3 regions of the Paenibacillus sp. FSL H7-0350 genome follow, and region 3 is predicted to be linked to each of the others. Evidence: riboswitches for the same ligand, from Rfam matches in the RefSeq annotation. Region 3 holds a riboswitch; each other region holds the start of a gene.
What was found. Region 3 has a riboswitch for cyclic di-GMP ahead of NYE24_RS23680 (transglutaminase-like domain-containing protein). Riboswitches for the same ligand answer to the same signal wherever they lie in the genome.
Positions count from the first base shown of each region.

Region 1: another riboswitch for cyclic di-GMP. It lies ahead of NYE24_RS18065 (flagellar assembly protein A); the one in region 3 lies ahead of NYE24_RS23680 (transglutaminase-like domain-containing protein).
Region 2: another riboswitch for cyclic di-GMP. It lies ahead of NYE24_RS22855 (choice-of-anchor A family protein); the one in region 3 lies ahead of NYE24_RS23680 (transglutaminase-like domain-containing protein).

Region 1 is NZ_CP151972.1:3,960,532-3,970,858, reverse strand. It holds gene NYE24_RS18095 (ABC transporter substrate binding protein) at 1-175, shown strand, start outside; gene NYE24_RS18090 (DUF6713 family protein) at 342-707, shown strand; gene NYE24_RS18085 (aldehyde dehydrogenase) at 909-2,321, opposite strand; gene NYE24_RS18080 (Crp/Fnr family transcriptional regulator) at 2,331-3,035, opposite strand; gene hcp (hydroxylamine reductase) at 3,168-4,820, shown strand; gene NYE24_RS18070 (aldo/keto reductase) at 4,922-5,896, opposite strand; gene NYE24_RS18065 (flagellar assembly protein A) at 5,927-7,576, opposite strand; cyclic di-GMP riboswitch class I at 7,651-7,743, opposite strand; gene NYE24_RS18060 (FUSC family protein) at 8,384-9,496, opposite strand; gene NYE24_RS18055 (ABC transporter ATP-binding protein) at 9,779-10,327, shown strand, end outside.
Region 2 is NZ_CP151972.1:4,991,509-5,001,835, reverse strand. It holds gene NYE24_RS22865 (HD-GYP domain-containing protein) at 1-1,015, opposite strand, end outside; gene NYE24_RS22860 (alpha/beta hydrolase) at 1,511-2,476, opposite strand; gene NYE24_RS22855 (choice-of-anchor A family protein) at 2,903-7,048, opposite strand; cyclic di-GMP riboswitch class I at 7,130-7,222, opposite strand; gene NYE24_RS22850 (hypothetical protein) at 7,974-8,354, shown strand; gene NYE24_RS22845 (ASCH domain-containing protein) at 8,717-9,139, opposite strand; gene NYE24_RS22840 (hypothetical protein) at 9,330-9,557, opposite strand; gene NYE24_RS22835 (DUF3800 domain-containing protein) at 9,685-10,327, shown strand, end outside.
Region 3 is NZ_CP151972.1:5,186,256-5,196,582, forward strand. It holds gene NYE24_RS23660 (glycosyltransferase family 39 protein) at 1-2,720, shown strand, start outside; gene NYE24_RS23665 (glycosyltransferase family 2 protein) at 2,817-3,794, shown strand; gene NYE24_RS23670 (GtrA family protein) at 3,784-4,188, shown strand; gene NYE24_RS23675 (class D sortase) at 4,255-4,908, shown strand; cyclic di-GMP riboswitch class I at 5,035-5,116, shown strand; cyclic di-GMP riboswitch class I at 5,190-5,271, shown strand; gene NYE24_RS23680 (transglutaminase-like domain-containing protein) at 5,285-6,094, shown strand; rRNA gene NYE24_RS23685 (16S ribosomal RNA) at 6,462-8,022, shown strand; rRNA gene NYE24_RS23690 (23S ribosomal RNA) at 8,290-10,327, shown strand, end outside.

The DNA.
Region 1 (10,327 bases), 1.2 Mb from region 3:
CGTCACCATCGGCCATGATATGGGACTGAATGTTACCGCTGAAGGGGTGGAGACCCCGGAGCAGCTTGCTTTTCTGGAGCGGACCCGCTGTGACAAGATTCAGGGCTACTATATCAGCAAGCCTATTCCAGAGAAAGAGGTCGCGGGCTGGGTGGCGGGGCGGATGGTGGGTTGAGGTTAAGCTGTGAACCGAATAAGTCCGGGTTTTCTCACAGAGTAATACGGCAACATGGAGAAGAAGTGGGATTATGTAGTTCACCGGAACCTTTCCGTGTCTCGAAACGTAACTATCTATTTATGATGAAATTAACTCTGAGTATATCAATAAGTGAGGTGTAGGCTTGTCATCAATTTTACTAACGATTTTTTCGGTTAATTTTGCTCTCTTGCTTGTGCACGAAATGGATGCAATCAGAGCCAGGGAATGGAGAATGTTTATCTTCCTGAGAGAGTTGACAGATGAACGTGCCTTTAAAGTATTCACAATTTTGCATCTGCCACTGTATGCCATTTTACTGTTTTCATTTATAAGTCAACATCTGTTATCTTTCGTTATAATAGACATATTTTTAATTATTCACTCGATCGCCCATTTTTTCTTTGAGAAGCATCCAAGTAATAATTTTAAGAACCTATACTCTAGATTAATTATATATCCAATGGGCCTATTGGGTTTGTTGCATCTTGTTGGGTTAATGTATTTGTAGCAGCATCAGCCACCTATAGTGCATTTGAAATCACAGGACGCAGGCCAAATGAGTAAATCAAACGGCACCGTCCTTTAAAAGGACGGCGCAGCCGTTTCTAATTGGTTAAATACACGCTGTATCAGAGGAAGTGTTGCATAATGGGCAGGATTTTTAAATCGGCAATTCACATGAGAATGGCGCTATTCGTCTCGCTCCGCGCTATTTCAGCAGCTTCCGCGCCAGCTTGACCTTGCTGCCGTAAGGCGGGTAGACAATGCCGAGGTCAAACCGGGTGCCCCGCTTAACAATGCTTTTGTGATGGGAGAAGAGGTCGAAGCTGTATTTGCCGTGGTAGCCGCCGATCCCGGAGTTCCCGACACCGCCGAACGGCAGCCGGGTACTGGCTACATGGGAGATGGTATCGTTAATGCAGCCGCCGCCGAAGGATACCCCGGTCATCACTTGCTGCTCCACCTGCTTATCGCGGGTGAACAGATAGAGAGCGAGCGGCTTCGGACGGGCGTTGATGCTCTGGATGGCCTCCTCCAGCCGTGTATACTCCATAATTGGCAGCACAGGCCCGAAGATCTCGTCCTCCATGGAAGCGTCACTCCAATCCGCCGGATAGATCAGAGACGGCTCGATATACAGCTCCTCAGGGATCACTGTCCCGCCCAAAATCAGCTTATCGCGGTCCCGTTCCAGCATCTCTCCGATCCGCCGCAGCTGGCGTTCATTCACGATCCGCCCATAGTCTGTGTTGTGCCGGATGTCGGTGCCATAGAAATCGGTGACGCAGCGCTTCATCCGCTCAATCAGCTCCGCTGCCACCTCGCTGTGGACCAGCAGATAATCAGGCGCAATACAGGTCTGCCCCACATTGATCAGCTTCCCCCAGACAATCCGTTTCGCGGCGGTCTCCAGGTCAGCGCTCCGGTCTACGATTACCGGGCTTTTGCCGCCCAGCTCAAGGGTGACGGGCACCAGGTTCTTCGCCGCCGCTTCCATGACAATTCTGCCTACAGGCACACTCCCGGTGAAAAAAATATAATCGAACGCCGCATGAATCAGCAGATTCGTCGTCTCCTTCTCGCCCTGTACTACCCGGATATAAGCGGGATCAAAGGTCTCCCGGATCATATTCTCGATAACAGCGGAGGTAGCGGGTGTACTCTCGGAGGGCTTCAGTACGGCGCAGTTCCCGGCAGCAATGGCGCCGATTAGCGGCTCGATGAGCAGCTGGAACGGGTAGTTGAACGGCCCGATAATTAGCGCCGTTCCGTAAGGCTCGGCTATGATTCTGCTCCGCGCCGGGAACAGGTGCAGCGGTGAGCCTACCTTCACCGGCTTCATCCAGCGCCGCAGGTGCTTCATCATATAGCCGATGCTGTCCAGCGTGAATCCGATTTCTGTGGCATAAGCTTCGAACTCGCTTTTATGCAGATCCTGGTTCAGTGCAGCAATAATCCGGGCTTCATTGCGCGAGATAGCCTCCTTCAGCTTCTGAAGCTGCTCCAGCCGGAAGCCGGGGGTTCTCGTGACTCCGCTGGCAAACCATTGCCTGTGCTTAGTCAGCAGCTGGTCGATCTGTTGTGCAGTGGACGGTGGCATGCTTGTATCCTCCTCGGTCATTTGCGGTTCCTATAGATTGCCTGCCGAAGAAGGCAGAGTCTGGATGTAATCATGCATCCGGCTCCGGTTCAGCAGGGTGATTTCATTGCCCTTGAATTCGATCCAGCCCTGGTCGCGCAGGAACCCCAGCTCCCGCGACAAGGAGGGGCGGGCGGTGTTCATATGCTCGGCCCATTCCTTCCGGCTGAAGGGAAGCTTCAAGGTATCGGATTCCTGCTGCTCTCCCTGCTCCAGCAGGAAGTCTACGATACGGCGGCGCAGCGGCCCGGCGGACAGGTTCTCAATCTTCCTGTTCACGAGCACCAGCCGCTCGGACAGATTCTCGATGAAGCGGGTGAGGATATCGGTGTCGGCTGCGAATAATCTCAGCAGCTCCTGCTTGCTGATGAACATCACCTTGCAGGGGCCAGTGGCTGTGACGGTGGCGGGCACGGTGTTATTCCTGCGGAACAATACGGCTTCGCCGATGGTCTGCCCCTCCTTCAGATGCGCGATGGTCACACTGCTGCCGGTGGGGTGTGTCTTCTGTACCTCGATGCGGCCGGAGAGCAGAATCCCAAGCCGTTCCGCCGGATCACCCTCTGCCAGAATAATCGCATTCTTATGGTAGGAGCTGACAGAGTAGACCAGCGTATACAGTAACTGTTCGATCTCATCTGCGGATTTTCCGCGAAATAGCAGGCAGGCTTGCAGCGAAGCAGGCTCCGGTCTCATACTTTTCCTCCCGATGAGTTGTGATTGGTAACATTCGTTACCGATTGATAGACGAAAGTCTACTACAATTATTGGTAACTGTAAAGGCGAGGCACAGAGCGATTCCATTAATGATAAGGAGTGATTCAGGTAATGAGCGAAATGTTTTGTTTCCAGTGTCAGGAGGCAGCTAAGGGGACCGGTTGTACGATTCAGGGGGTATGCGGCAAGACCAGTGAGGTAGCAAATCTGCAGGATCTACTGGTGTATACACTCAAGGGCATTGCCATTTTCGCGCGCAGCGGGCGTGAGCTGGGGATTACCGATCCGGTGACGGAGAAATTTATCATAGAGAGCTTGTTCGCTACGATTACCAATGCCAACTTCGTGCCGGAATACTTCACTGCGAAGATCCGGGAAGGATTGGCCCTGCGGGATCTGTGGCGCAGCAGAGTGGCTGATGCCGGAGTAATGGCCTATTTGTCGGAGCATGACGCGGCGAACTGGAATGCGGTGACGGATGAAGAGCTGATGGACAAGGCGAGAGCGGTGGGTGTGCTTGCTACGGAGCATGAGGATATCCGCTCCTTGCGCGAGCTGCTGACCTATGGTCTGAAGGGAATGGCTGCTTACATGGAGCATGCTGCGGTACTGGGCTTCTACGAAGCTGGGGCACATGCTTTTATGGAAAAAGGCTTGGCAGCTGCGCTGGATAATAATCTGGACGGCGGTGAGCTGACGGCTCTGGTGCTGGAGTGCGGCAAGTTCGGCGTGGATGTGATGGCGCTGCTTGACCGTGCCAACACCGCAGCCTACGGTAATCCGGAGATCACCAAAGTCAATATTGGAGTAGGCACGAACCCTGGTATTCTGATCAGCGGTCATGATCTCAAGGACATGGAGGCGCTGCTGAAGCAGACCGAGGGTACCGGAGTGGATGTGTATACGCATAGTGAGATGCTGCCGGCCCACTACTATCCGGCCTTTAAGAAATATAGCCACTTCGTAGGCAACTACGGCAATGCATGGTGGAAGCAGAATGAGGAGTTTGCCAGCTTCAATGGTCCGATTCTGATGACCACGAACTGCATCGTACCGCCGAAGGACAGCTACAAAGACCGGCTGTACACGACAGGCAACACCGGTTATCCGGGCATTCAACATATCGCGGCAGGCGCGGACGGAGAGAAGGATTTCTCAGCTCTGATCGAGCAGGCCAAGAGCTGCAGTGCTCCGGTAGAGATTGAGACAGGCGAGATTATCGGCGGCTTCGCCCATGCGGCTGTAATGAACGTGGCAGATCAGGTGGTTGGAGCAGTAGAGAGCGGCGCCATCAAGCAATTCTTCGTCATGGCTGGCTGCGACGGACGGATGAAGAGCCGGAATTATTACACCGACTTCGCAGCAGAGCTGCCTAGTGACACGGTGATCCTGACCGCAGGTTGTGCCAAATACAAATATAACAAGCTGGCGCTTGGCGATATCGGCGGAATTCCGCGCGTACTTGATGCCGGCCAGTGCAATGACTCCTATTCTCTTGTGGTTATAGCACTTAAGCTGAAGGAAGTCTTCGGTCTTGCGGATATTAACGATCTTCCGATCTCCTATAACATTGCCTGGTATGAGCAAAAAGCGGTGATCGTACTGCTGGCGCTGCTGCATCTGGGCGTGAAGAACATTCATCTGGGCCCTACGCTTCCGGCCTTCCTGTCGCCTAACGTAGCTAAGGTTCTGGTAGATACCTTCGGCATCGGCGGTATTACTACCGTACAGGAAGACATGGAGCGGTTCATCGCTGCGGTATAATACACATTCTTCATGAGCCAAAATACACAAAAGCGAGTCTCCGTCTACGGGAGCTCGCTTTGTGTGTTTATAGATATGAACGTCACTGTCACCGTCACCGCTTACGGCAGCCGGTAGACCGCAAACGGCTCGCCGGTGCGGAAGGCGGCGCTGGCCAGGTCAAGCTGCTTAAGTATCCCCGCATCCGGCGAAGCAGAAAGACTCTGCAGATTATACTGTACCTGTTCTACTGTAGTCGCTCCGACAATCACCGTGGAGACCGCGGGCCGGTTCATTAGCCAGGACAGGGATAGAGCCGCAGGTGAGGTGCCCAGCCCCTCCGCAATCGCCTGAACCTGCTCCCCGAGCGAGATGCGCTCCGGGGTAAGGAAGCGGAGAAAGTTCGGATCGGTCTCTGCTCTGGAGCCGGCAGGGGCTTTGCTGCTGCCGGAATATTTGCCGGTAAGGATACCGCCCGCCAGAGGGAAGTATGGGATGATGCCCAGACCCTGATCCAGGCAGAGCGGAAGCAGCTCGGCTTCGGGCGTACGGTCAGCCAGCGAATAGCTGCACTGGATAGAGATGTATTTCGCCCAGTTACGGGCTTCGCTGATCCCAAGCGCCTTCATCAGCTCCCAGGCGGCATAATTGGAGGCTCCGATATACCGCACCTTGCCTGCGGAGATCAAATCATCCAGCGTGCGCAGGGTTTCCTCCAGCGGTGTGTAGGGATCGAAGGTATGGATCTGATACAGATCCACATAGTCGGTCTTCAGCCGGCGCAGGCTGCCTTCCAGCTCCTGCATCAGATGATGGCGCGAAGAGCCGCTGCCGCCGGGTCCCTCATGCTTCGGCAATCCGGCTTTGGTCGCCAGCACTGTGTTATGGCGTCTGCCTTCAAGCGCAAGGCCGATGATCCGCTCCGATTCAGAGCCGGCATAGATATTGGCGGTATCGATGAAATTAATGCCCTGATCCATAGCGGTGTGCAGAATGCGGACCGAGGTCTCCAGATCTGCCCGTTTGCCGAATGAATTGGTTCCAAGACCCAGGGCGGATACCTGCAGGCCGCTATTGCCCAGACGGTTATATCGCATGCGCTCACTTCTCCTTATCTAGTAGTAGTCTTAGCAGGAATCACGCACAAGCAGCTTGCCGCAGGACTCCAGGCGGCTGTCCTGCGACCGGGCAAGGTTAATCACCGCATGCTCCTCTTGGAGCAGCTCAATCTCCTCGCCCAGCTTAAGCAGCAGCCTGGAGAAGCGGCTTAGGACACTGTCTGTAATGTACCCGGTGTATTGTCCCGGATGGGCGAATACCTCAAGCATCTGCCGGAGCGGGTCCGTGCCGAAGCCGAACTCTCCGTTCATACGGCTTAGGGCAGCCTGGAAATCGCGGATCAGGCTGTCGAGATGGCTGTATTTATCCTCCAGCAGCAGCATAACCACCAGGCCGTAATTCACGGATTGCTGTCGGGATTCCACATTCTTGGCCAGCTGGCGCGCTGCCTCAAGCAGTCCGTCCGTCTCTGTCCGCAGCAGGCTTGCTAAGCTGTGCAAACGATGCTGCTGTACCCCGGCATATCCGGCGTACAGGCCGCTGCCGGTAACCTGGCCGCTAACATAAATGCTGCCGGTGGCTATAATTGTAGATTGGCGTATATCGCCATAGACGTACACATTCCCCAGGGCTTCGATCCTTACAGATCCATCCAGATCACCCGGTACAATGATGTCGCCTGCGAACATAACGTCACCGCCAGGGTCCATCATCTCCCTGGTCAGCAGACAGACTGGAGGGAAGTCACAGATTCGGACGCTGCTGTTTCCTCCGCAGATACGGGGTCTGCCTGTGTGCTTGGCTACGATATTACCACAGGGAAGGAGTTTGGCATGATTACCGGCAGCAAAGTAGATATCCTGCGGCGGGGGAGGGGGCAGGACCCTTCCGTCTGTGTCGAGGCCGGGAATGCCTTCTTCTGGCGGCAGTTTGCGGGCGAAGACTTCACCTGCAAAGGTAAAGGGGGCTCCCGGGAAACGGAGATACTCCATGGTATCCGCAGGCTTCTGAGCCCGGCTTCCCTGTCTATGAAGCATCCCGTTCCCCACCAGTGTATGCTCCGGCAGCTGCAATTCCAGCCGGGCTTCCTTGCCGGGCAGCGGGGCTCTTCCTTCAGCGATGCATACGGGAAGATATGTAGGGTTCTCCAGCTCCGCGTACAGGGCGGGAATATTCAGGTTGCGCAAAATAAAACGGTTGTCCAGTGAGGCGATAATCTGATCTATGGTAAGCGTGGACAGCAGCATTGCCGGGTTGGGCTGGGCACGGACGACCGCCTCGAAGGCGGCGGGGCAGTTGACCAGGTTCCAGGCGTACTTCTCTGCACGGTATAAAGTGAAATGGACCTTGAGCTTGTCAGGCGATACGGTAATTTCATACTGCGGCTTCTCGCAGATCTCCCAGGTAATATAATCTGCCTTGGTCACCTCGGTTGGCGCTGTAACGGTCTTCCAGTTGATCTTCAGGACAACAGGGTGGATCGCAGAAATGCGGGCGGGAGTGCCTCCGGGGAGCGGGGGAGTAATGAATATCTGGTTGTCCTGCACGAGGATAATTCCATTCTTATCCCCAGTTGTCCCGTCAGAAGCCCGGCCCTCCACAGAGAATGAATCCAGGAGACCTTTACGTTCGTGCATCAGGGACTCTACGAATTCATATCGGCTTGGTTCGATATCCTGCTGCGGCATGGTTGTAACCTCACTTTTTCGTATGATCAATGGCAATTCGTACAGAGAAAGAACATCATCAAGCCCGGGAGACTTCCCGTAAACAGTTGGCTTAAGTGGTCTCTATTGGCAGCCTGGCGACCGTAAACGCAGATTCCGGCGTTCTTAGGCCCATGGCTTTGCGTCCTGCCCTTTCGGGAAGTTTGCCTTTAGAAATAGATCAATGAGATACATCCTGTAGAGGCGATGAATTGTGATCGACTGTAATCGACAAAAAGAGTCATAAATAGTTCTTGTGCGGCATTAACTTCTGCAAACAAGCTTAATTCTAGTACTTAAAGAGCTATTTTTCAACTATATTATGCCTATTTATCAAAAAACTTAAAATATGCAGCTCTATTTCGACAAAAAAACTGGTTTCCCAGCGCTTACAGCTTATGGAAGTCATGAGAACTGGAAAAAGGGGGACGGTCTTCTTCGCCCGGCAGGTGGAAAAAGCAAAAAGCAGCGGAGGGGCATATGTTCACCGCAGCGAGGAGCAGGCTTTAAGTTCTAATCTTAAATGCGTCTTATATAGCAGTTGGATTTTGTCCACTTGCTGTTGGATGAATGCCGCCTATGGGAACAGCAGATGGATAAACAACACATATTTTGCCCACTTTTAACGGATTCCAGAGAATTCGGCGGATTAGATGTACTTTATCCAACTGCTTCAATTAAAGCGTATAATTCGGCTGAATCAAGTGTCATTTTTCCAACTGCTATAACTTTACGTGCTGCCACCCAAGCCACTTTACCCGCAAGCATCCTATCCCACCGAAAAGTTATGGCAACACAAAAAAAAGGACCCTCCCAAGCTTATAGCTTGTGGAAGAGTCCTTTTTGTATGAATTGGATGGCGCGTGCAGGGTGTGTCTTGACATGCTGTGGTGCGGTGGAAAGCGCGGCGTAATCGGCGCGTTCGATCTCTTCAAGAATCCGGTTCAGGTGGGAGAACACCGCACCGAGATCACGGAAGGCTGCGAGCGGGCACTGATCCTGCAGCTGCGAGAACCAGGCGAGCTGCACGTCGCGGGCTCTTCTCAGACTCCCCTGGAGTGAACGTCCGCTGCATTCGGCATCTGATAGCGTCCGTGTGCCGTACAGGGCGATGCAGTCTGCCGTTGCGGTTACAACCTCCAGCATCCAATCAGCGGCGGCATAATGGGCCGGCAGCAGAGCGATTTCTTCGCTTATGGCTTTGACATAGGAGTGAACCTTGATGAGATGGGTGGTCGACTGTGTCAGCTTGCCAATGTCCTTACGGCACTGGTAATGAGACAGTGTGTAATGCATCTCCTTCTGCAGCCGGTCGCTCTTCTTCAGAAGCTCGCCGGAGCGCTCAAGAGCAGCCTTGGCTTGCGCTGCATCCCGGCCGCTTGCAGCGAATCCGGTTAAGGCATCGGATAAGGTCAGGCTGCCTTTCAGTGCCAGGTCCTTGACCTTGACGAAGCTCTTGGGCGGCACGATAATCATATTAATGATGAGGGCAATCAGCACGCCGATCAGCGTCTCGGCGACTCTCCAGACGATATATTGGTCATGATAGAAGGTGAGTGCAAGCACCGAGGTGACACCGATCTGAGAGACGGCCTGGATATTGATCCGGCAGGCTGTAGCCACCCCAATGCCAATCAGCAGCATCAGCAGAATCGACAGCGCGCCCACATCGAAGAACTTGCCTACGATCAGGCTGACGATGCCGCCAAGGACCACGCCGGTCATGCGGTAGACGCCTTTTTCAAGGGAGGCCTTGACGCTGCTCTGGGTAATCAGAATCGCCGCCAGCGGTGCGAAGTACAGGTAATGGTCCCCGTAGATAATGTGCACGGCCAGCCACGAGAGCGAAGCGGCGAGCGTAATCCGTATCATATATAAGGATAATCCGAACTTTTCAAGGCGCTCTTGTAAGCCCTCGTTCATGTTTGTCATCTTCTTTCATGTAAATAGGAAAAATTTTATGGTTTTCATTCGTTTTCATTATAGCACCTCAAAACAGGCCGGAGGCGGGCAAGATTTTACGAACTTGTTAAGTTTTTGTGCGTGATTTCACAATGTAAGCTATCGCATATATTGCAGGATTCCTTTATGCTATATATTGAAGTCTGCCAGACCAAGGCAGGAATTGTCGCTTATCCGTGCTGAGCATGCCGCTGCCGGATTGTCTCCCGCAAGAAGCGGGTAAAATAGGTTGTACTACATAAGTAAGGGAGGTTGTTAGCTATAGCTACCCCGGAAGGCACTATTATTTCTTTTGACCAGGTGATTAAGCAATACGACGACGAAGAGGCTGTACTCAAAGGCGTGAGCTTCGAAATTGAACGCGGTAAATTCTACACGCTGCTGGGCCCTTCGGGCTGCGGAAAAACGACCATTCTGCGTCTAATCGCCGGCTTCGCGGAGCCGACTGAAGGTTCGATCTATCTTAACGGCAAAAAAATCAACCACATTCCCGCCAATGAGCGGCAGGTCAATACGGTATTTCAGGACTATGCGCTGTTTCCGCATCTGAACGTATTCGAGAATGTGGCGTTTGGACTGCGCATCAAGAAGCTGAAGAAGGATGTCATTCAGCAAAAGGTGCAGGAAGCGCTGCGCTTCGTCAACCTGGTCGGCTATGATCAGCGGGCCATTAATGAAATGTCCGGCGGGCAGAGGCAGCGTGTCGCCATTGCGCGCGCCATTGTCAATGAACCGCAGGTACTGCTGCTGGACGAGCCGTTATCTGCGCTTGATCTGAAGCTGCGTACCGAGATGCAGTAT
Region 2 (10,327 bases), 190 kb from region 3:
CTACACGGAGCGAATGTCCTGCCGTATAAGAATCGCGGGCATCCAGTGCCACGGCAAGGGTGGAGAAGTAGCTGTCCAGCAGCTGGCGGCTCTGCTGCTCCCGTGCCTGAAGCCCGCGGACCATCATGTTAAAGCCTGCCACCAGCTTCGAGAACTCATCGGAGTACTCATCCTGCACCTGGACCAGATTGCCGTCCTTCACCTGGTTCATCGCCTGATACAGCTCATGGATCGGATGCTGTACGCTATTCGTCAGCAGCCAGGCCGCAATGGAGGAGAACAGCGTACCGATCAGCAGCACCATCCCCGCCCAGGCCCAATAGCTCTGAAGTCCTACGACGACTATCGAATTCCCCTCACCATTCATACGGATATGTGTCGCCATAATAAACAGGAACAGCGGGAAGGTGCCGATCAGCATACAGCTCACCAGGAATTTGGGGCGTATCGGCACGAACACATGGCCCTCCAGGGAAAAATCCACGCTATACTGCTCCAGCGCACGGTTCCTGAACTCCTTAATCAGCGGAATAATGGAGGTGCAGGTCAGGAAGAATTCAATCAGGGAATGCATACAGGCCACAAGCACAGCGCAGCACATGGCCAGGATCAGATAGAAATAAGGGAACGTAACCCAGCCGGCATGGATCATCCAGAAGGTCAGCAGCAGAGCCGGAACGGATAATCCGAGCAGATGCGGCCCCATAATCCGCTGAACGGCCCGTTTGGGCAGCTGGTGCGTGTGCAGATATGCTTCTTCCAGCATCGATAGCGCAGCATTCTCCTGAACCAGTGCAGCCCGTATAGGTCTGATCTGTCTGAGAAAAATAGTAATCTCTATGGACGCCATAATCACAAAGGAACAAAGAAGCACCAGCAGGAGCCGGTAATATTCAACCCGGCTGATCTCCAGGGAAGATAACATAAGCAGACTCCCGACTGCCAGTACCGCTACAGCTGAGCTGAAGATGTAGTTCCGGATCTGTTTCTTTAAAAAAATTCTGTATAGTTCCATCTGTCCCCTCATTCCCGTCCCGGCCGCAGCCCAATATACAGTTGCATATATATGATCCCCGTGCTATAATAAAATAATATTTGTTTTCGAGTATGTTTATCCCCATCAAGAAGATGTCAGGCCGATGAATCACTTCTTTATATTATCGGCGGTTTGGACACAATATCTTACGTTTTCTTGCAGTACTTTTCCTTTTTATGAGACTAAATTCGAACATAGCATTCCGATTCACACTGGCGCGGCCACGGAGCCGCAAGGACAAAAGAGAGGTAGGGCTTTTGTCGTATTGGAAGGATTTCTCTCGCCACACGGCTGCTGGAAATAACAAGGAATAACGACACCCGTTTCGCTCACAAACGGCGGGGGATTTATATACCGATAAGACATGGCTGGCTGCTTCTCTGTTCTTCAGGGAAAGGCCCCATGTGTGGAACATAATTAGCGCCCGATAACCGCTGTCTGCGGATATCGGGCGCGTCTACGTTCTAGGGGTTTTTATCTTACAGTTTCAGCGGCAGCCGGGCTGTGTACATAGCGTTCTACGAATTCGCCTACTGTGCGGATGTATGTGCTTTTATCCGTATCATAGGACAGGCCATGCCCTGCTCCATGCACCACCAGTTGCTCCTTCGGACTCCGGCAGGCCTCATACAGCTCATTCATCATCGCATAAGGCACGAACTTATCCGCATCCCCGTGGATGAACAGAATCGGCACTTTGGCCTTGCGTACCTGCTTCAGAGCAGACGCTTCACCAAAGGAATAGCCAGCCTTCTTCCGGGTCACCAGACTGGCCACCGGCACAAACGGGAAGCTGGGCAGATGGTACATCCGCTTCAGCTGATAGGACAGCTGCGCCTTAACCGAGGTATAGCCGCAATCGGCGACAATCACCTTGACCTGCGGAGGAAGCTCCTCACCGGACGTCATCAGCACCGTGGCTCCACCCATAGATACACCATGCAGCACGATTTGCGCGTCCGGACCGTTCTCCTGCAGGACAAATCCGATCCATTTCAGATAATCCCGGCGCTCCGGCCAGCCAAAGCCGATATAATCCCCTTCGCTCCGCCCGTGTCCTCTGGCATCAGGCAGCAGCACATTGTACCCCAGATTCTCATAATAGTTCTTAGCGGTCGCCCCCATATCCTTGGCCTTCCCGGAATACCCGTGGGCAACAATGACCGTCCGGCCGGCAGCACGCTCTGACGCCAGATAATAGCCTTGCAGCTTGAGTCCATCCTCAGACACCAGCTCCACCTCACGGAAGGTCTGCCGGGACACCCACTCCGCCCCTTCTCCCCACGAGGCTCCAGCCACCGGCGGCGGATCGATCTTAAGGTCTGGGGTCTTGGCCAGGAATTCCTTAGGGGCCCGCTTAATGGCTACTCCATAAAAATAGAATCCGGCATATCCCACCCCTGCGGCCACCACGATCAGCACCACAAGCAGGGTTATCATCCACATCAACGTTCCTCCTTCAGTAAGCAACCATTCCAGCCAGGGAATAGGATCTTTTGCTTAGTGTAATTTGAGCCTAGTATAGCACGGGAGTACGGCTAACTGAAAATACAGCCGGGGCTAAGGCAAGATTCAGCATGAATGGATGGAGTATGAATTACGACGACGCTTAGGAGCACGCTCCGCAAACGGAACGTTGTTCCAATCGCTCTTGTATCCAGATTTTTTTACATTCCCCTAATCGGTGAAAATCCGGATACAAAGGCGACCGCTCCGCTTCTCCACAATCATTCCGCCCGCTCCGCTGTTTAAGTGTAGGAGTATCAAATGAAAAAAGAGCTGCTCCAGGAGAACTTCATCTCCGAAAGCAGCCCTTGTCAAATTACAGGGTCATCGTTTGTCTATATAAATCTCAGTTCCGGTGATTCACTTACGTTTGCTGTTTCTGGTGGTTCTTCTAAGAATCAAGCCCAGACCAGCGAGTGCCAAACCAGCAAAATAATAAGGAGCAGGACTGGATTCGCCCGTCTTCGGCAGCATTCCATCCACAGGCACACTGCCTAGAGGAACCTCATCATCAATAATGACTACATCGGGTGCCGGTTCCGCTGAAGGCGTAGGCTCCGGTGTTGCTACTATTGGCGCAACCGCAACAGCTGGTGTCGGCGTTGGTGCCGGTATTGTTGTAGCTATTGGAGTTGCTACAGGTCCAAGCGGCAGCGGATCATCATTCACAGCCACGTCATTGCTCACGATAAATCCAATAATCGGAGTCGGCGTAGGCACTGGAGGGAAACTGAACGGCGGCGATGTTGGCGCTGGCGTTGTTACTGGTGTTGGCGTTGGTGTTGGCGTTGGTGTCGGCGTTGGTTCTACCGTTGGTGTCGGTGTCGGCGTTGGTTCTACCGTCGGTGTTGGCGTCGGCGTTGGTTCTACCGTCGGTGTTGGTGTCGGCGTTGGTTCTACCGTCGGTGTTGGTGTCGGCGTTGGCGTTGGTTCTACCGTCGGTGTTGGTGTCGGTGTCGGCGTTGGTTCTACCGTCGGTGTTGGTGTCGGCGTCGGCGTTGGTTCTACCGTCGGTGTTGGTGTCGGCGTCGGGGTTGGTTCTACCGTCGGTGTTGGCGTCGGCGTTGGTTCTACCGTCGGTGTTGGTGTCGGCGTTGGTTCTACCGTCGGTGTTGGTGTCGGCGTCGGCGTTGGCGTTGGTTCTACCGTCGGTGTTGGTGTCGGCGTTGGTTCTACCGTCGGTGTTGGTGTCGGCGTCGGCGTTGGCGTTGGTTCTACCGTCGGTGTTGGTGTCGGCGTTGGTTCTACCGTCGGTGTTGGTGTCGGCGTCGGCGTTGGCGTTGGTTCTACCGTCGGTGTTGGTGTCGGCGTCGGCGTTGGCGTTGGTTCTACCGTCGGTGTTGGTGTCGGCGTTGGTTCTACCGTCGGTGTTGGTGTCGGTGTTGGTTCCACCGTCGGTGTTGGTGTCGGCGTCGGCGTTGGTTCTACCGTCGGTGTTGGTGTCGGCGTCGGCGTTGGTTCTACCGTCGGTGTTGGTGTCGGTGTCGGCGTTGGTTCTACCGTCGGTGTTGGTGTCGGCGTTGGTTCTACCGTCGGTGTTGGTGTCGGCGTTGGCGTCGGCGTTGGTTCTACCGTCGGTGTTGGTGTCGGCGTTGGTTCTACCGTCGGTGTTGGTGTCGGCGTTGGCGTCGGCGTTGGTTCTACCGTCGGTGTTGGTGTCGGCGTTGGCGTCGGCGTTGGTTCTACCGTCGGTGTTGGTGTCGGCGTTGGCGTCGGCGTTGGTTCTACCGTCGGTGTTGGTGTCGGCGTTGGCGTCGGCGTTGGTTCTACCGTCGGTGTTGGTGTCGGCGTCGGTGTTGGTGTCGGCGTCGGTGTCGGCGTTGGTTCTACCGTCGGTGTTGGTGTCGGTGTTGGTTCCACCGTCGGTGTTGGTGTCGGCGTCGGCGTTGGTTCTACCGTCGGTGTTGGTGTCGGTGTCGGCGTTGGTTCTACCGTCGGTGTTGGTGTCGGCGTTGGCGTCGGCGTTGGTGTCGGCGTCGGCGTTGGCGTTGGTTCTACCGTCGGTGTTGGTGTCGGCGTCGGCGTTGGCGTTGGTTCTACCGTCGGTGTTGGTGTCGGCGTTGGTTCTACCGTCGGTGTTGGTGTCGGTGTTGGTTCCACCGTCGGTGTTGGTGTCGGCGTCGGCGTTGGTTCTACCGTCGGTGTTGGTGTCGGCGTCGGCGTTGGTTCTACCGTCGGTGTTGGTGTCGGTGTCGGCGTTGGTTCTACCGTCGGTGTTGGTGTCGGCGTTGGTTCTACCGTCGGTGTTGGTGTCGGCGTTGGCGTCGGTGTCGGCGTTGGTGTCGGCTCTACCGTCGGCGTTGGTGTCGGCACTGCTGTCGGCGTTGGTGTCGGTACCACTGTTGGCGTTGGTGTCGGTACCGCTGTTGGCGTTGGTGTTGGCACTGCTGTCGGTGTTGGTGTCGGCTCAACTGTCGGCGTTGGTATCGGCGTTGGCGTTGGTGTCGGCTCAACTGTCGGCGTTGGTGTCGGCTCTACCGTCGGCGTTGGTGTCGGCACTGCTGTCGGCGTTGGTGTCGGTACCGCTGTTGGCGTTGGTGTTGGCACCGCTGTTGGCGTTGGTGTTGGCACCGCTGTTGGCGTTGGTGTTGGCACCGCTGTTGGCGTTGGTGTCGGTACCGCTGTTGGCGTTGGTGTTGGCTCTGCCGTTGGTGTTGGTGTCGGTACTGCCGTTGGTGTTGGTGTTGGCACCGCTGTTGGCGTTGGTGTCGGTACCGCTGTTGGCGTTGGTGTTGGCTCTGCCGTTGGCGTTGGTGTCGGTACCGCTGTTGGCGTTGGTGTTGGCACCGCTGTTGGTGTTGGTGTTGGTGTTGGTGTTGGTGTTGGCACCGCTGTTGGCGTTGGTGTTGGCACCGCTGTTGGCGTTGGTGTTGGCACCGCTGTTGGCGTTGGTGTCGGTACCGCTGTTGGCGTTGGTGTTGGCTCTGCCGTTGGCGTTGGTGTTGGCACCGCTGTTGGCGTTGGTGTTGGCACCGCTGTTGGCGTTGGTGTTGGCACCGCTGTTGGCGTTGGTGTTGGCACCGCTGTTGGCGTTGGTGTTGGCACCGCTGTTGGCGTTGGTGTTGGCTTCACGGTTGGTGTTGGCGTCGGCTTCACGGTTGGTGTTGGCGTTGGCTTCACGGTTGGTGTTGGCGTCGGCTTCACGGTTGGTGTTGGCGTCGGCTTCACTGTCGGCGTTGGCTTCACTGTCGGCGTTGGCGTCGGCTTCACAGTTGGTGTTGGCGTCGGTTTCACGGTTGGTGTTGGCGTCGGTTTCACGGTTGGTGTTGGCGTCGGCTTCACGGTTGGTGTTGGCGTCGGCTTCACGGTTGGTGTTGGCGTCGGCTTCACGGTTGGTGTTGGCGTCGGCTTCACTGTCGGTGTTGGCGTCGGCTTCACTGTCGGTGTTGGCGTCGGCTTCACTGTCGGTGTCGGCGTTACCGTCGGTGTTGGTTTCACTGTTGGTGTCGGCGTTACCGTCGGTGTTGGTTTTACTGTCGGTGTTGGCGTTACCGTTGGTGTAGGCTTCACTGTCGGTGTCGGCGTTACCGTCGGTGTTGGCTTCACAGTCGGTGTCGGCGTTACCGTCGGTGTAGGCTTCACAGTTGGTGTCGGTGATGGACTAGGGGTCGGCGTTGCGGTCGGCGTCGGACTCGGCGGCGGCCCCTCTCCCTCGTACATCCCAAGGTGCATCTCAACCCCGCCGCGAAAAGATTTTGCAATCAGGGTCCCGTAAAGCTCTGCTCCGGCATAATGAACATCCGCTCTAGGTGCGAGGATCGTCCCGTAGAATGAGGTATAAGCGATATTCACCGCAGAGGCTTCGTAAAAGTTGAACAATACTTGACTGGCTCTGCCGTCCTTCATTGAAAAGCTCGGCACATTGACTGTAGGCCCGCTTATATTAATAATCAGCGTAGCGTTCTGGGCAATGTTGAACTGAATATAATTCGTACTCGCCAGTGTCGCGGCATCCACATGAACCACATTGAAGCGATCTGGTGCATTTATCGTAAGCTGCCCATAATGATTATTGCCAATCTCATTCGTGTCGGCCAAGGCCCCATACTCTGTGGAACGCGAGATTAGAAACTCCCGCTCGGCTGCAAAATCAATCGGGCTGGCATTTTTCTTCCCGCCTCTAATGTTGACACCAGGCTCATTGGCTGTAAAGCTATCCCCAAATACTACATTTCCATAGATCTCTCCACTGCCTGAATGTACAAAATTCTTACCGGCCACAAGTACATCCGTCGGCGCAGCACCACTGTATGCTCTTGCTACTCCGTAACCTCCCGAGAGGGTAATGTTCCCTGCCGCTGCCAGGCGGCCCTCAATCTGATCATTGCTCTGTGCAAAATCCCCGAGGATAAAAGCATTAAAATTCCCTGCGACTCCTAAAACCGGTGTTGGCGTATACGGCACCCCTGAAGCTGCTCTAACATCCGTCCCCCACGTAAAAGCACTGGATAAGGTCAATAGGCCAGCCATAATGATGGCGGCTGTTTTACGCACTCTTTTTTTCAATAGTCCACACCTCCTAGTTACTATTCTATGAATCTGTCACGCAACTATAACAACAAAAAGACCGCCACGAAGGGTTAGCTTCACGGCGGCCGGACGACCCTAGCCTCAACTTTAGAGACAGTAGATTCCTGACTTTGCGTCCCGTTCTTTCGATACGGTTTGCGTTTGTACATGATTTCGGTATGAAATTGAGATTTGCTTATGTAAATTCGTTGTTGAGTCTATGACATTTGTTACTTTTGTACTATTTTAGTTTATCCGCTCCCCCACCCTGTTGTCAATCCATTCCCAGTATATTTTTTGAAATTATTTTTTGCGAAGGTTCCTCTTTGATCCCTTGTACCATAAGGGTTAAGGGACGAGTCTCTTTTTTATCTATTGACGAAAAAAGTCGAGAAATCAGAGAATTGGCTGTAGCCGTTTATCCCGCTTTTCTATAATTATATCAATTTATATTATTAAAATTTGATGCATTTGTCCTATTTTTATCACCCTAAGCCCATCTCCCCTCCCATTTCGCTTCTGTTCAATGTAATCCCCCCTATTTATGGGAATCTTAGCCCCGAAAAAAAGCGCCGCCCATGAGGACGACACCTGCTAATAGAATTCATATATTTTGAATAAAATGTCGCCTAGGCGGACCCAAACAGCTGAATCCAGCCAATCATTGATACCCAGAGCGGAACACTTAGAATGATCCCGAATACTAAACCACGGCGGAGACTTCCTTCATGACTCATTGCCATTCTCCTTTGAGCTGATTTATTTTTCAATCTTTAATATTTCAATTTTAATATAAAATAATTCATTTGATTTTATTGTGAAAAATGTCACATTATTTGAGTTAATTTATAAAACCCATTGATTATTTTTTGAAGGATGAGTTACAATGCGAATATACGTTCTCTTTGAGGGGTTGAGAGGGATGCATAGAGCAGAGAGCCAGGATAACCTGCTGGTCAAATCCTATATTTTGCTGCCGCTTATTCTATCCGCCTTCGAGCGCGATGCTTCTGCTATATCCTCAGAGCTTCGCACGCCTGCGCCTTATCTGGAGGTCATCCAGAGGGCAGTCCATGCCGTTTCTGCCGATCTGCGGGAGGTCCGTGCCGGGATGCGCGCCCGTGGTCTGAGGGTCTATGAACAGAATCGGCTGGAGGCGGGTGTTGAAGCCAAATTCGTCTGCAGGGGTTATCACGAGCGGATGCTGCTGCTGGATGACGTGATTGCCGCCCAGGCCACTCTGCATATGCGCAGGTATCTGGGTATGGAGAAGACGGCGCAGGGCGGCCCGAAGCAAGGATAACAAAGAAGCCTGCCGCAAGCGGCAGACTTCTGCATTAAATGATCACCCGGATGCAATTACATTAACAACGTCCAATACCCCAACGTGCCGCATATAACCACCACAGCTACCGGGTACAAGATTCTACGGCTGACCTGATCCCTGAACGCAAGAAACAAACAAAGCATACAAAGCCATGCAATTAGAAGGCTTCCCATCTATTATGCATACGCCCCTTCCCGGCATTCCTGCCCCTCTCCAGCGGTAGACCGCCTCAGAGCACAACTATCCTTATATATAGGAAGATTTCCCGCCGAATATCCCAATTATACCAGCCGGCAGCCAATCCGGAGCAATTTTTCTTCAAAATATCGTCAGGAAATTCACAATTCCTCTTCCAGCACAGGATATTCCCAGAACCCCAGACGTCCCTTGGCAGGTATGGGATGTACCAGCGGAACAACCTCCTCCAGCTTCCAGGCATACCTTCCTTCGGCATAATTGCCGAATACATATTCATTTCCACCCGGCCAGCCTTGCTGCGCAAGCTCCGGTGTCATTTCACAGCAATCCGCAATGCGGCTGACTGCAATGATCTTGCCGGTTGGCAGATTGTCCGCAGTGTAGCCGTGACGTGCAAGCAACGACTGGAACGGCTCCGTCCGGCAGATCGCTTTATTTACCTGCATCCCGGCATGAATAGCTAACTCCCCCCGGTGGGCGGTCCGCCAGGTCCGGGTTTCGATTTGTTTTTCTCCCAGCGCAATTAACGTGGCCCACGGCTGGCGAATGGTCAGGCATTTCATATATTGTTCGCTTCCTCTCCAGTTGCAGTATACTCCACTATGTGAACAGCGAGCAATTCTTGATGGAGCGCTATCAATTAACCCCCTTCTATATAGTAAAAATTCCCTTTCTCTGTTAGACTATTTTCAGAACACTACTCGGGGAGGATTTTTTTGAGAAAAAGCTATATTTCTTGCTTACTGGCAACACTTAATTTTGATTCTGCAATAGCGGAGGGTCAGCCGGGAAGAACAGATGCAAACAGCGGATATTATTGCCGCACCAATTGTGCCAAATGGTGATATGCAACAGGAGAGTACCATTAACACAACAAGGGGGGGCCAAATCTGCGCCGGCCGCCACCAAAAAAACAGCTGTAAAAGCAACCACCAAACCGACCGCTAAACCGACCAGCAAACCTACAGCCAGGACAACCATTCGCCCAACGGCCACCCCGCACCTACACTGCCGAAGAAATGAACGTCAGCATGCTAAAAACATACAAATTCATAAATTTAAAATATGACAAAAGTATTGCCCTCAATAGGAAATGGAGGTCTATGCATTGCAGTATATTATATATACAGATGAATCAGAAAAAAAAGGGAGATATTTCGGTAATTTTTATGGAGGCACCTTAATTAGATCTACTGATTTTGACTATATTAACAAAGCACTCAACAAAAAAAGAATGGAGTTAAATCTTACTGGTGAAATCAAGTGGCAAAAGGTTACGGAAAACTACTTAGAAAAATATATGGAGATCATTAATTTGTTTTTTAATTTTGTAAAAGAAGATAAAGTGAAAATTAGAATCATGTTCACTCATAATATGTACCAAGCAGTTGGTTTAAACGAAGCACAAAGAGGCAATGAGTATTTCTTGCTTTATTATCAATTTTTCAAACATATATTTGGCTTTCAATATTCGAATCCAACAAACGAGCCCATTTCTTTATATATTTTATTAGATCAATTGCCTGACAAAAAAGAAAAAAATGAAGAATTTAAAAGATTCATATATTCGCTTCAATACCAGGAAATTTTTGTTGAATCAAAACTACACTTCAAAAGCATGGATGACATAGGTGAAGCTACATCACATGAACACATAATACTACAATGCCTTGATGTCGTTTTAGGGTCAATGGAATTTAAGTTAAATGGAAAAGATCAAGACAAACCCCCAGGGCAGAGATTACGAGGAA
Region 3 (10,327 bases):
TGATGCTGTTTCTGTTCAATCCAGCTGTGCTGATGGATTCGGCAGCCTGGGGACAGGCAGATTCGTTTTTCCTCATCTTCCTGCTGCTCAGTATAATAGGGGTTGTCGATAAGCGCTTTGTACGTGCAGCGATCTTCTTTGCCGTCGCTACATTGATCAAGCCGCAGGCGCTGATTTTCACACCTGTGCTGCTGTTCGCCTTCTATCATCACCGGGCCTGGAAGCAGCTTGCGCTGGGCGCCCTATACGGACTGGGGATCTTTCTTGTCCTCGCAGCTCCGTTTTTCTGGAATAACGGCGGTTTTGCGGGCTTGATTAACCTCTACAAAAGTACACTGTCCTCCTATCCGTATTCCACAGTGAATGCGTTCAATCTGTATGCCTTGACTGACCCGATGTGGTCGGCGCTGGATGTGACCTGGCTCGGCATTCCTTACCGTATATGGGGCTTTATTTTCATCCTGGCGGCAGTTGCACTTGCTGCATATTATTCTTTCAATACTAAGGACCGTAAGGATCTCTCCAAGTCCTACTTCATCGCTATGGTGCTGATCACGATTGTCTTCGTATTCGGTACCAAGATGCATGAGCGTTACTTGTATCCGGTATTGATCCTGTCCTTATTCGCCTTCATAGAGAGCCGGGACCGGCGGTTCCTGACCCTGTTTCTCGGGTTCTCCCTGACCCAGTACATCAATGTTGGTTATACACTGGCGTACCTGAATACCGGCGGAAATCCACCGGCCGACGGTATTGTTCTGGTTACAGCTATTACCACTATCATTCTTGCGATATATCTGCTCTATATTGGATACGATGTGTATATCCGCCGAACTGCGAAGTTTTTGCCTGAACCGGTTACTCCCAAGGAGTCCTATGCAGCAGATCTGCTGCTTGCAGAAGGCATCAAGCCGCTTGCCCCTGCTGGGCGGCGTTCTCCGCTGAAGCTGAAGCGCAGAGACTGGGTCTGGATGCTCGGTATCACCGCGTTGTACGGAGCGCTTGCCCTCTATCATCTGGGTGATAACAAGGCGCCTGAGACTCTGTGGGAGCCGGCGGCCAGCGGCGAGAGCTTCTATGTGGATCTGGGGCAGGCCCGTCAGCTTGAGCGGGTCAATGTGTTCGGCGGTGTCGGAACAGGGAAGTTTCAGCTGGAATTCAGCCAGACCCCTGATAATTGGAGCAGTCCGCTTGAGGTAAGCGAGGATGTCGGCAATGTCTTCATCTGGAAAAGCCAGCCGCTTAACGTATCTGCAAGATATGTCAAGCTCTCGGTTACTTCTCCAGGCTTCACCCTCAATGAGATGGCCTTCTATGAGCAGGGGGCACCGAAGGTTCCTCTGACCATAGCAAGCGTAACACCTGATTCGGGAGCAGCAGCTAAAAGAGGAACGCCGGCCAATCTGTTCGACGAGCAGTCCGTCATACCGGAGAACTCTAATTTCATGAACAGTACGTATTTTGATGAGATCTATCATGCCCGCACGGCTTATGAGCATTATCATAATATTGTGCCTTATGAGAACACGCACCCGCCGCTTGGCAAGCTGCTGATCGGGATAGGAATGGAGCTGTTCGGCGTCAATCCGTTCGGGTGGCGGATCATAGGCACCTTGTTCGGGATTGCGATGCTGCCGCTGATCTATATTATGGCTATGCGGTTGTTCCGTAAGACTACCTATGCTGCACTGGCAACAGGATTGTTCGCACTGGACTTCATGCATTTCACCCAGACGCGGATTTCGACCATCGATGTATATGGTGTATTCTTCATTATGCTGATGTTCTATTTCATGCAGCGGTATTTCACGATGAATTTCTACCGTGTTCCGCTGCGGACCACACTGGTTCCGCTGTTCTGGTCCGGCCTGTTCTTCGGCATCGGGGTTGCTTCGAAGTGGATCGTGATTTACGGCGGCGCGGGACTTGCTATTATGCTTGCGCTGGTACTCTTTGAACGCTACAGGGAATACAAGGCTGCCGGACGTCTATTGGCTGAAGGCAAGCTGAGCGGGCAGGAGCTCAAAGCCGCCTGCAGGAATGCAGATCAGTCCTTCTGGAAGAATACAGTGATCACCTTGGCTAGCTGTATAGGATTCTTCATTGTCATTCCAGGGATCGTATATAGTTTGTCCTTCATTCCTTCACTGTCTGCGTCGGCAGAGGGCTTCACCGTTAAGGGGCTGATTGATGCCCAGAAGAATATGTACAACTATCACAGCCAGCTTGTAGCAACACATCCGTTCGCCTCCTCCTGGTGGGAGTGGCCGTTCATGAAGCGTCCCGTGTGGTTCTTCAGCGGCGGCGAAGGCTTACCCGCAGGCAAGACGAGCAGCATAGTAACGATGGGCAATCCGCTGATCTGGTGGACAGGAATCTTCGCGATGCTGGCTGCCGTATGGTTCACTGTGAAGCGCCGGGACAAGAACCTGTACATGATCTGGATCGGCTTCTTCTCACAATATGTTCCCTGGATGCTTGTGCCGCGTGAGACGTTCCTGTACCATTACTTTGCGATGGTGCCGTTTATGATTCTATCCATTGTGTACATCCTGAAGCTGCTTGACAGCAGGTTCCAGGGTGCCAGATACCTGCGGTACGCCTATGTTGCGGCCGCCGCCATCCTGTTTGTAATGTTCTATCCGGTATTATCCGGCATGCAGGTGAACAGCAGTTATATCATTCAAGTACTTCGCTGGTTCCCTTCCTGGGTATTCTAGGAGGGGAGCTGTAAGAGCCGTATAGTTGTTCAAAGCTGATGTTGATGAGGTGCATCAAGGAAGCTGTGGCTTACAATAAATTTAGGAGGAACCCTTGTGAAGGCCAGATATAGTGTAATTGTCCCCATGTATAATGAGGAGGAAGTCATTCAGGTAACCTACGAGCGGCTCAAAAAAGTAATGGATGAGTGCGGGGATACCTATGAGCTCGTGTTCGTCAATGACGGCAGCCGGGACCGTACGGCTGAGATTATACGCGGAATCAGTAATGCGGATGAGCATGTCAAGCTGATTGACTTCTCCCGTAACTTCGGCCACCAGGTGGCGATTACAGCGGGCATGGATTATGCTGAAGGTCAGGCTGTTGTGGTGATTGACGCAGATCTCCAGGACCCGCCGGAGGTCATCCTGCAGATGATCGCCAAGTGGAAGGAAGGCTATGAGGTAGTCTATGCCAAGCGGCTGAAGCGCCACGGAGAGACCTTCTTCAAGAAGGTGACAGCCAAAATCTTTTACCGTCTGCTCAGCAGCATGACCAGTGTGGAGATTCCCACAGATACCGGGGACTTCCGGCTGATCGACCGTAAGGTCTGCGATGTGCTGCGCGGCCTGAAGGAGAAGAACCGTTATGTGCGGGGGCTGGTGAGCTGGGTTGGCTTCCGGCAGACCATGGTGGAATATGTGCGGGAGGAACGCTTCGCCGGGGAGACAAAATATCCGCTCAAAAAAATGATCCGCTTTGCGCTCGACGGAATCACCTCCTTCTCGCATAAGCCGCTCAAAATCGCCTCCTATGTCGGCTTCTTCCTGTCCTTCTCCAGCTTCATTTACCTGTTCCTGGTTTTATTCCAGAAGGTTTTCACCTCCTGGACCGTGCCGGGCTGGGCATCCATTGTGGGAGTTAACCTGCTGTTTAACGGCATTGTGCTGATGCTGCTGGGCGTCATTGGGGAATACATCGGACGGATCTATGACGAATCGAAGGATAGACCACTCTATATCGTAAGCGAGACCAGAGGCTACCCGGAGACAGAGGCTGAAGACACCCGGAAGGAAAGCGATTATGCAAGATAAGGCTTGGCGCGCAGGCATGATCCAGTTTCTGAAATTTAATGCGGTGGGCCTGCTTAATACATTCATAGATTTTGCGGTATTTACCCTGCTGCATTCCCTGGGGATGCTTAACACCCCCGCACAGATTATTTCCTACAGCGCCGGGACGGCCAACAGCTTTTTCTGGAATAAGAAGGTGACCTTTAAGGGAAGGGACAGAGGCGGGAATGGCGGCTTTGACCGGATGCAGCTGGTGAGATTTATTGTGCTGAATCTGCTGGTACTGGGCATTTCGGTGCTGCTGATTCATCTTCTGACTGACCGGCTGGGGATACAGGTGCTACTGGCCAAGGTGCTGGTTACCTTCATAACAGTGATCATTAATTTCTTTGGAAGCCGGAAATGGGTATTCTAAAGAGACAGTATATATTCCCCGTATCCTGCGGGGCTGCAGTTATTCTATATTGCGGAGGCGATTGTCATGCGGAAGTTATCCTATTTGATTATACTTGCCGGGGTCCTGATTATGCTCTACCCCAAAGGAAGCGAATGGTACGAGGACCGTCAACAGCAGAAGCTGCTGGAAGAGGCCGAACAGGCTTATAGTGAAATCGTTCCTTCGGCTACGGCTCCTGCCAGCCAGGATCTGAGCAAGCCTTATGCGGAAGTCACCCAGCTGCTCGCGGAAGAGTCTGGTGCGGAAGAGCCGGTGCCCACTGCAGCGCCCGAGATTGAAGTTGGAGGGAAGATCACTGCCATTATTGAAATCGACAAAATCGATCTGAAGCTGCCTGTTCTGGAGGGCGCCACCAAGACCAATATGAAGCATGCTGCGGCGCATATGAAGGAGACAGCTCCGATTGGCGCGGTAGGCAATGCAGCAATTGCGGCACACCGCTCAAGAACGGCAGGGCGGCTGTTCAACAGACTGGATGAGGTCGGTAATGGGGACACCATTACTGTTATTACAAGCGGCCAGGAATACAAGTATGTTGTATATGATGTATCTATTGTAGAGCCTACCGATATTTCGGTACTGAAGGGAAATGATAATGATAAGATTCTGACCCTCATTACCTGTGATCCGCTTGTCAACCCGACCCACAGACTCATCATTCATGCGAAGCTCACCTGAATCTATCAGAACAAGGCGATAAAGGTCGAAAAAACATAAAATTTTAGTATATTTGTGGTGGAATCTAGCAATTTGGGTCTTGCTAATAGAGATGTGTATGGTAAAATAGAACTATCAAAAGCTAATGCACGATAACGGCAAACCTATCGAAAGGTAGGGACGCAAAGCTAGAGGGCCTTCCCGTCATGGATGGCAGCCAGCTACCGAATGAAGAGGCTTTTTTTGTTTGTTTTAATTCAGAATCTGTCATTATGTGGTAGTAGATTAGACAGATAAAGCTTATACGATAACGGCAAACCTATCGAAAGGTAGGGACGCAAAGCTAAAGGGCCTTCCCGTCATGGATGGCAGCCAGCTACCGAAAGGGGTTTTATCCATGAAAAAGTTTTATTTAATGCTAATTACACTTTTTGTAATCGTCACTTCCGTGCAGACAGGCACTGCTCAAGCTGCTAATGCAGATTCAAGCTGGTTAAATGTTGGACAACTTGATCAAGGGGTTATCGGGGTTTCGTACGATGTTCCTAAGGACAAGAAGATGAAGCTCATGATTACCAAGGACAATAACAGCTATACTTACAACTTATACACCTCCAAGCCGAACGAGACGTTCCCGCTGCAACAAGGAAACGGCTCTTACAAGGTATCCGTTCTTGAGAATACTACGGGCAACAAATACAAAGTACTATCTTCCGAGACTGTCTCTCTTTCAATGAGCAATGTGAATGCCGTATATTTGAGCTCTGTGCAGAATGTTAAGTGGAGTTCTTCCGATAAATCCGTTCAAAAGGCAGCCCAGCTTACAAAGGGTCTGACCACAGATGCAGACAAAGTTAAGGCTATCTACAATTACATCGTAGCTAACGTGAAATATGACTACTCTCTGGCTAACAGCGTAAGCACAGATTATATTCCGAACAACGATAACACGCTGGCTACCAACAAAGGGATCTGCTACGATTACGCATCCTTGTTCGCTACTATGCTCCGCAGTGAAGGTATTCCAACCAAATTGGTTATGGGAAATACAAGCTATGTAACTTCATACCATGCCTGGAACGAAGTGTTCCTGAACGGCAAATGGGTAACGATTGATACTACAGTCGATGCAGGTCTGGGCAAGAACACAGTATCAACAGAACTGGTCAAAGCAGCAAGCAAATACACTGCAGCGAAATTCTACTAAGAATAGCTGTGAACTATAGCATTACCTGAGAATAACCCGCTTAATCATTAAGCGGGTTATTTTTATTTATATAAAGGTTGCTTTTTAATAGAAGGATAGGTTATTATAAGTAAGCGTTGTTGGAGCGGCAAAGGAAATGAGAGATTACTTAAATAAGTAATTTCAAAAATAAAGCTTGCATTGCTCGGATGAACGTGATATATTATAAGAGTTGCTGGTGACGCGGTAAGCGGCGCTGACAACGAGCTTGATCTTTGAAAACTGAACAACGAGTGAGTATCTGGAGATCGCTTCGGTGAGATCCAAATTAGAGAATGTAAATTCTCGTCAGATGTTTCAAAATGAGCAATCGCTCTTTCTAAATACCAATTTGGAGAGTTTGATCCTGGCTCAGGACGAACGCTGGCGGCGTGCCTAATACATGCAAGTCGAGCGGAGTCTGAAAGGAAGCTTGCTTCCTTTCAGACTTAGCGGCGGACGGGTGAGTAACACGTAGGCAACCTGCCCTCAAGCCTGGGATAACTACCGGAAACGGTAGCTAATACCGGATAATTTCTTTTTTCTCCTGAGGAGAGAATGAAAGGCGGAGCAATCTGCTGCTTGGGGATGGGCCTGCGGCGCATTAGCTAGTTGGTGGGGTAATGGCCCACCAAGGCGACGATGCGTAGCCGACCTGAGAGGGTGAACGGCCACACTGGGACTGAGACACGGCCCAGACTCCTACGGGAGGCAGCAGTAGGGAATCTTCCGCAATGGGCGCAAGCCTGACGGAGCAACGCCGCGTGAGTGATGAAGGTTTTCGGATCGTAAAGCTCTGTTGCCAGGGAAGAACGTCCGGTAGAGTAACTGCTGCCGGAGTGACGGTACCTGAGAAGAAAGCCCCGGCTAACTACGTGCCAGCAGCCGCGGTAATACGTAGGGGGCAAGCGTTGTCCGGAATTATTGGGCGTAAAGCGCGCGCAGGCGGTTATTTAAGTCTGGTGTTTAAACCTTGGGCTCAACCTGAGGTCGCACTGGAAACTGGGTGACTTGAGTACAGAAGAGGAAAGTGGAATTCCACGTGTAGCGGTGAAATGCGTAGATATGTGGAGGAACACCAGTGGCGAAGGCGACTTTCTGGGCTGTAACTGACGCTGAGGCGCGAAAGCGTGGGGAGCAAACAGGATTAGATACCCTGGTAGTCCACGCCGTAAACGATGAGTGCTAGGTGTTAGGGGTTTCGATACCCTTGGTGCCGAAGTTAACACAGTAAGCACTCCGCCTGGGGAGTACGGTCGCAAGACTGAAACTCAAAGGAATTGACGGGGACCCGCACAAGCAGTGGAGTATGTGGTTTAATTCGAAGCAACGCGAAGAACCTTACCAGGTCTTGACATCCAACTAACGAAGCAGAGATGCATCAGGTGCCCTTCGGGGAAAGTTGAGACAGGTGGTGCATGGTTGTCGTCAGCTCGTGTCGTGAGATGTTGGGTTAAGTCCCGCAACGAGCGCAACCCTTGACTTTAGTTGCCAGCAGGTTAAGCTGGGCACTCTAGAGTGACTGCCGGTGACAAACCGGAGGAAGGTGGGGATGACGTCAAATCATCATGCCCCTTATGACCTGGGCTACACACGTACTACAATGGCCGGTACAACGGGAAGCGAAGCCGCGAGGTGGAGCCAATCCCAGCAAAGCCGGTCTCAGTTCGGATTGCAGGCTGCAACTCGCCTGCATGAAGTCGGAATTGCTAGTAATCGCGGATCAGCATGCCGCGGTGAATACGTTCCCGGGTCTTGTACACACCGCCCGTCACACCACGAGAGTTTACAACACCCGAAGTCGGTGGGGTAACCCGCAAGGGAGCCAGCCGCCGAAGGTGGGGTAGATGATTGGGGTGAAGTCGTAACAAGGTAGCCGTATCGGAAGGTGCGGCTGGATCACCTCCTTTCTATGGAGAATCGTCTTCTGCAATGAAGACATTCAAATCGGAAGCTTTGCTTCCACCAATCAGGTTTAGGCCTGTTACTCACTCGTTGGTCAGTTTTGAGAGTTTAAGCTCTCATCTTTACCTTGATCCTTGAAAACTGGATACCGAAACGAATTTGCGTTTTAGAACATCTTTTAGCTGAAACTTGTGTAAGCAAGTTGAAATAGTTATTAGTTGCTACAAAGTGAAGGTTTTTGATTGTGCAAACAAGCAAAACACCGGAACGTTGGTTAAGCTACTAAGAGCACACGGAGGATGCCTAGGCGCCAGGAGCCGACGAAGGACGTGGCGAACAACGAAACTGCCTCGGGGAGCTGTAAGCAAGCTTTGATCCGGGGGTGTCCGAATGGGGAAACCCAGCTGTGGTAATTCGCAGTTACTCGTATCTGAATACATAGGATACGCAGAGGCAGACCAGGGGAACTGAAACATCTAAGTACCCTGAGGAAGAGAAAACAATAGTGATTCCGTCAGTAGCGGCGAGCGAACGCGGAACAGCCTAAACCAAGGGGCTTGCCTCTTGGGGTTGTGGGACGTCTCACATGGAGTTACAAAGGAATATGGTAGGCGAAGAGGTCTGGAAAGGCCCGCGATAGAGGTAAAAGCCCTGTAGCCTAAACTGTGTTCTCTCCGAGACGGATCCCGAGTAGTGCGGGGCACGTGAAACCCCGTATGAATCCAGCAGGACCATCTGCTAAGGCTAAATACTACCTGGCGACCGATAGTGAAACAGTACCGTGAGGGAAAGGTGAAAAGCACCCCGGAAGGGGAGTGAAATAGAACCTGAAACCGTGTGCTTACAAAAAGTCAGAGCCCTCTTTATGGGTGATGGCGTGCCTTTTGTAGAATGAACCGGCGAGTTACGTTTAACATGCAAGGTTAAGGTGAGAAGCCGGAGCCGCAGCGAAAGCGAGTCTGAATAGGGCGACTGAGTATGTGGACGTAGACCCGAAACCGTGTGATCTACCCCTGTCCAGGGTGAAGGTGCGGTAACACGCACTGGAGGCCCGAACCCACGCATGTTGAAAAATGCGGGGATGAGGTGGGGGTAGCGGAGAAATTCCAATCGAACTCGGAGATAGCTGGTTCTCCCCGAAATAGCTTTAGGGCTAGCCTCGGTGAATGGAGTGGTGGAGGTAGAGCACTGATTGGGTGCGGGGCCCGCAAGGGTTACCAAGCTCAGTCAAACTCCGAATGCCATTAACTTCTTGCCGGGAGTCAGACAGTGAGTGCTAAGATCCATTGTCAAAAGGGAAACAGCCCAGACCATCAGCTAAGGTCCCCAAGTGTGTGTTAAGTGGGAAAGGATGTGGAGTTGCACAGACAACCAGGATGTTGGCTTAGAAGCAGCCACCATTGAAAGAGTGCGTAATAGCTCACTGGTCGAGTGACTCTGCGCCGAAAATGTAACGGGGCTAAACACACCACCGAAGCTATGGCTAGATGCTTTGCATCTGGGGTAGGGGAGCGTTGTATGTGGGTTGAAGGTGTACCGTAAGGAGCGCTGGACAGCATACAAGTGAGAATGCCGGTATGAGTAACGAAAAGATCAGTGAGAATCTGATCCGCCGAAAGCCCAAGGTTTCCTGAGGAAGGCTCGTCCGCTCAGGGTAAGTCGGGACCTAAGGCGAGGCCGAAAGGCGTAGTCGAAGGACAACAGTTTGAAATTACTGTACCACCGTAATCCGCTATGAGCGATGGGGTGACGCAGGAGGGTAGTGACGCGGACTGATGGATGTCCGTCTAAGCAGTGAGGCTGGTGTGTAGGCAAATCCGCACACTATTAAGGCCAGGCTGTGATGGGGAGCGAAAATTATAGTAGCGAAGGTCATGATCTCACACTGCCAAGAAAAGCCTCTAGCCAGGAGAAGGTGCCCGTACCGCAAACCGACACAGGTAGGCGAGAAGAGAATTCTAAGGCGCGCGGAAGAACTCTCGTTAAGGAACTCGGCAAAATGACCTCGTAACTTCGGGAGAAGAGGTGCCTCGGTAGGGTGAATAGCCCGAGGGGGCCGCAGTGAAAAGGCCCAAGCGACTGTTTAGCAAAAACACAGGTCTGTGCGAAGCCGTAAGGCGAAGTATACGGGCTGACGCCTGCCCGGTGCTGGAAGGTTAAGGGGAGTGGTTAGGAGCAATCCGAAGCTGTGAACCGAAGCCCCAGTAAACGGCGGCCGTAACTATAACGGTCCTAAGGTAGCGAAATTCCTTGTCAGGTAAATTCTGACCCGCACGAATGGCGTAACGACTTGGGCGCTGTCTCAACGAG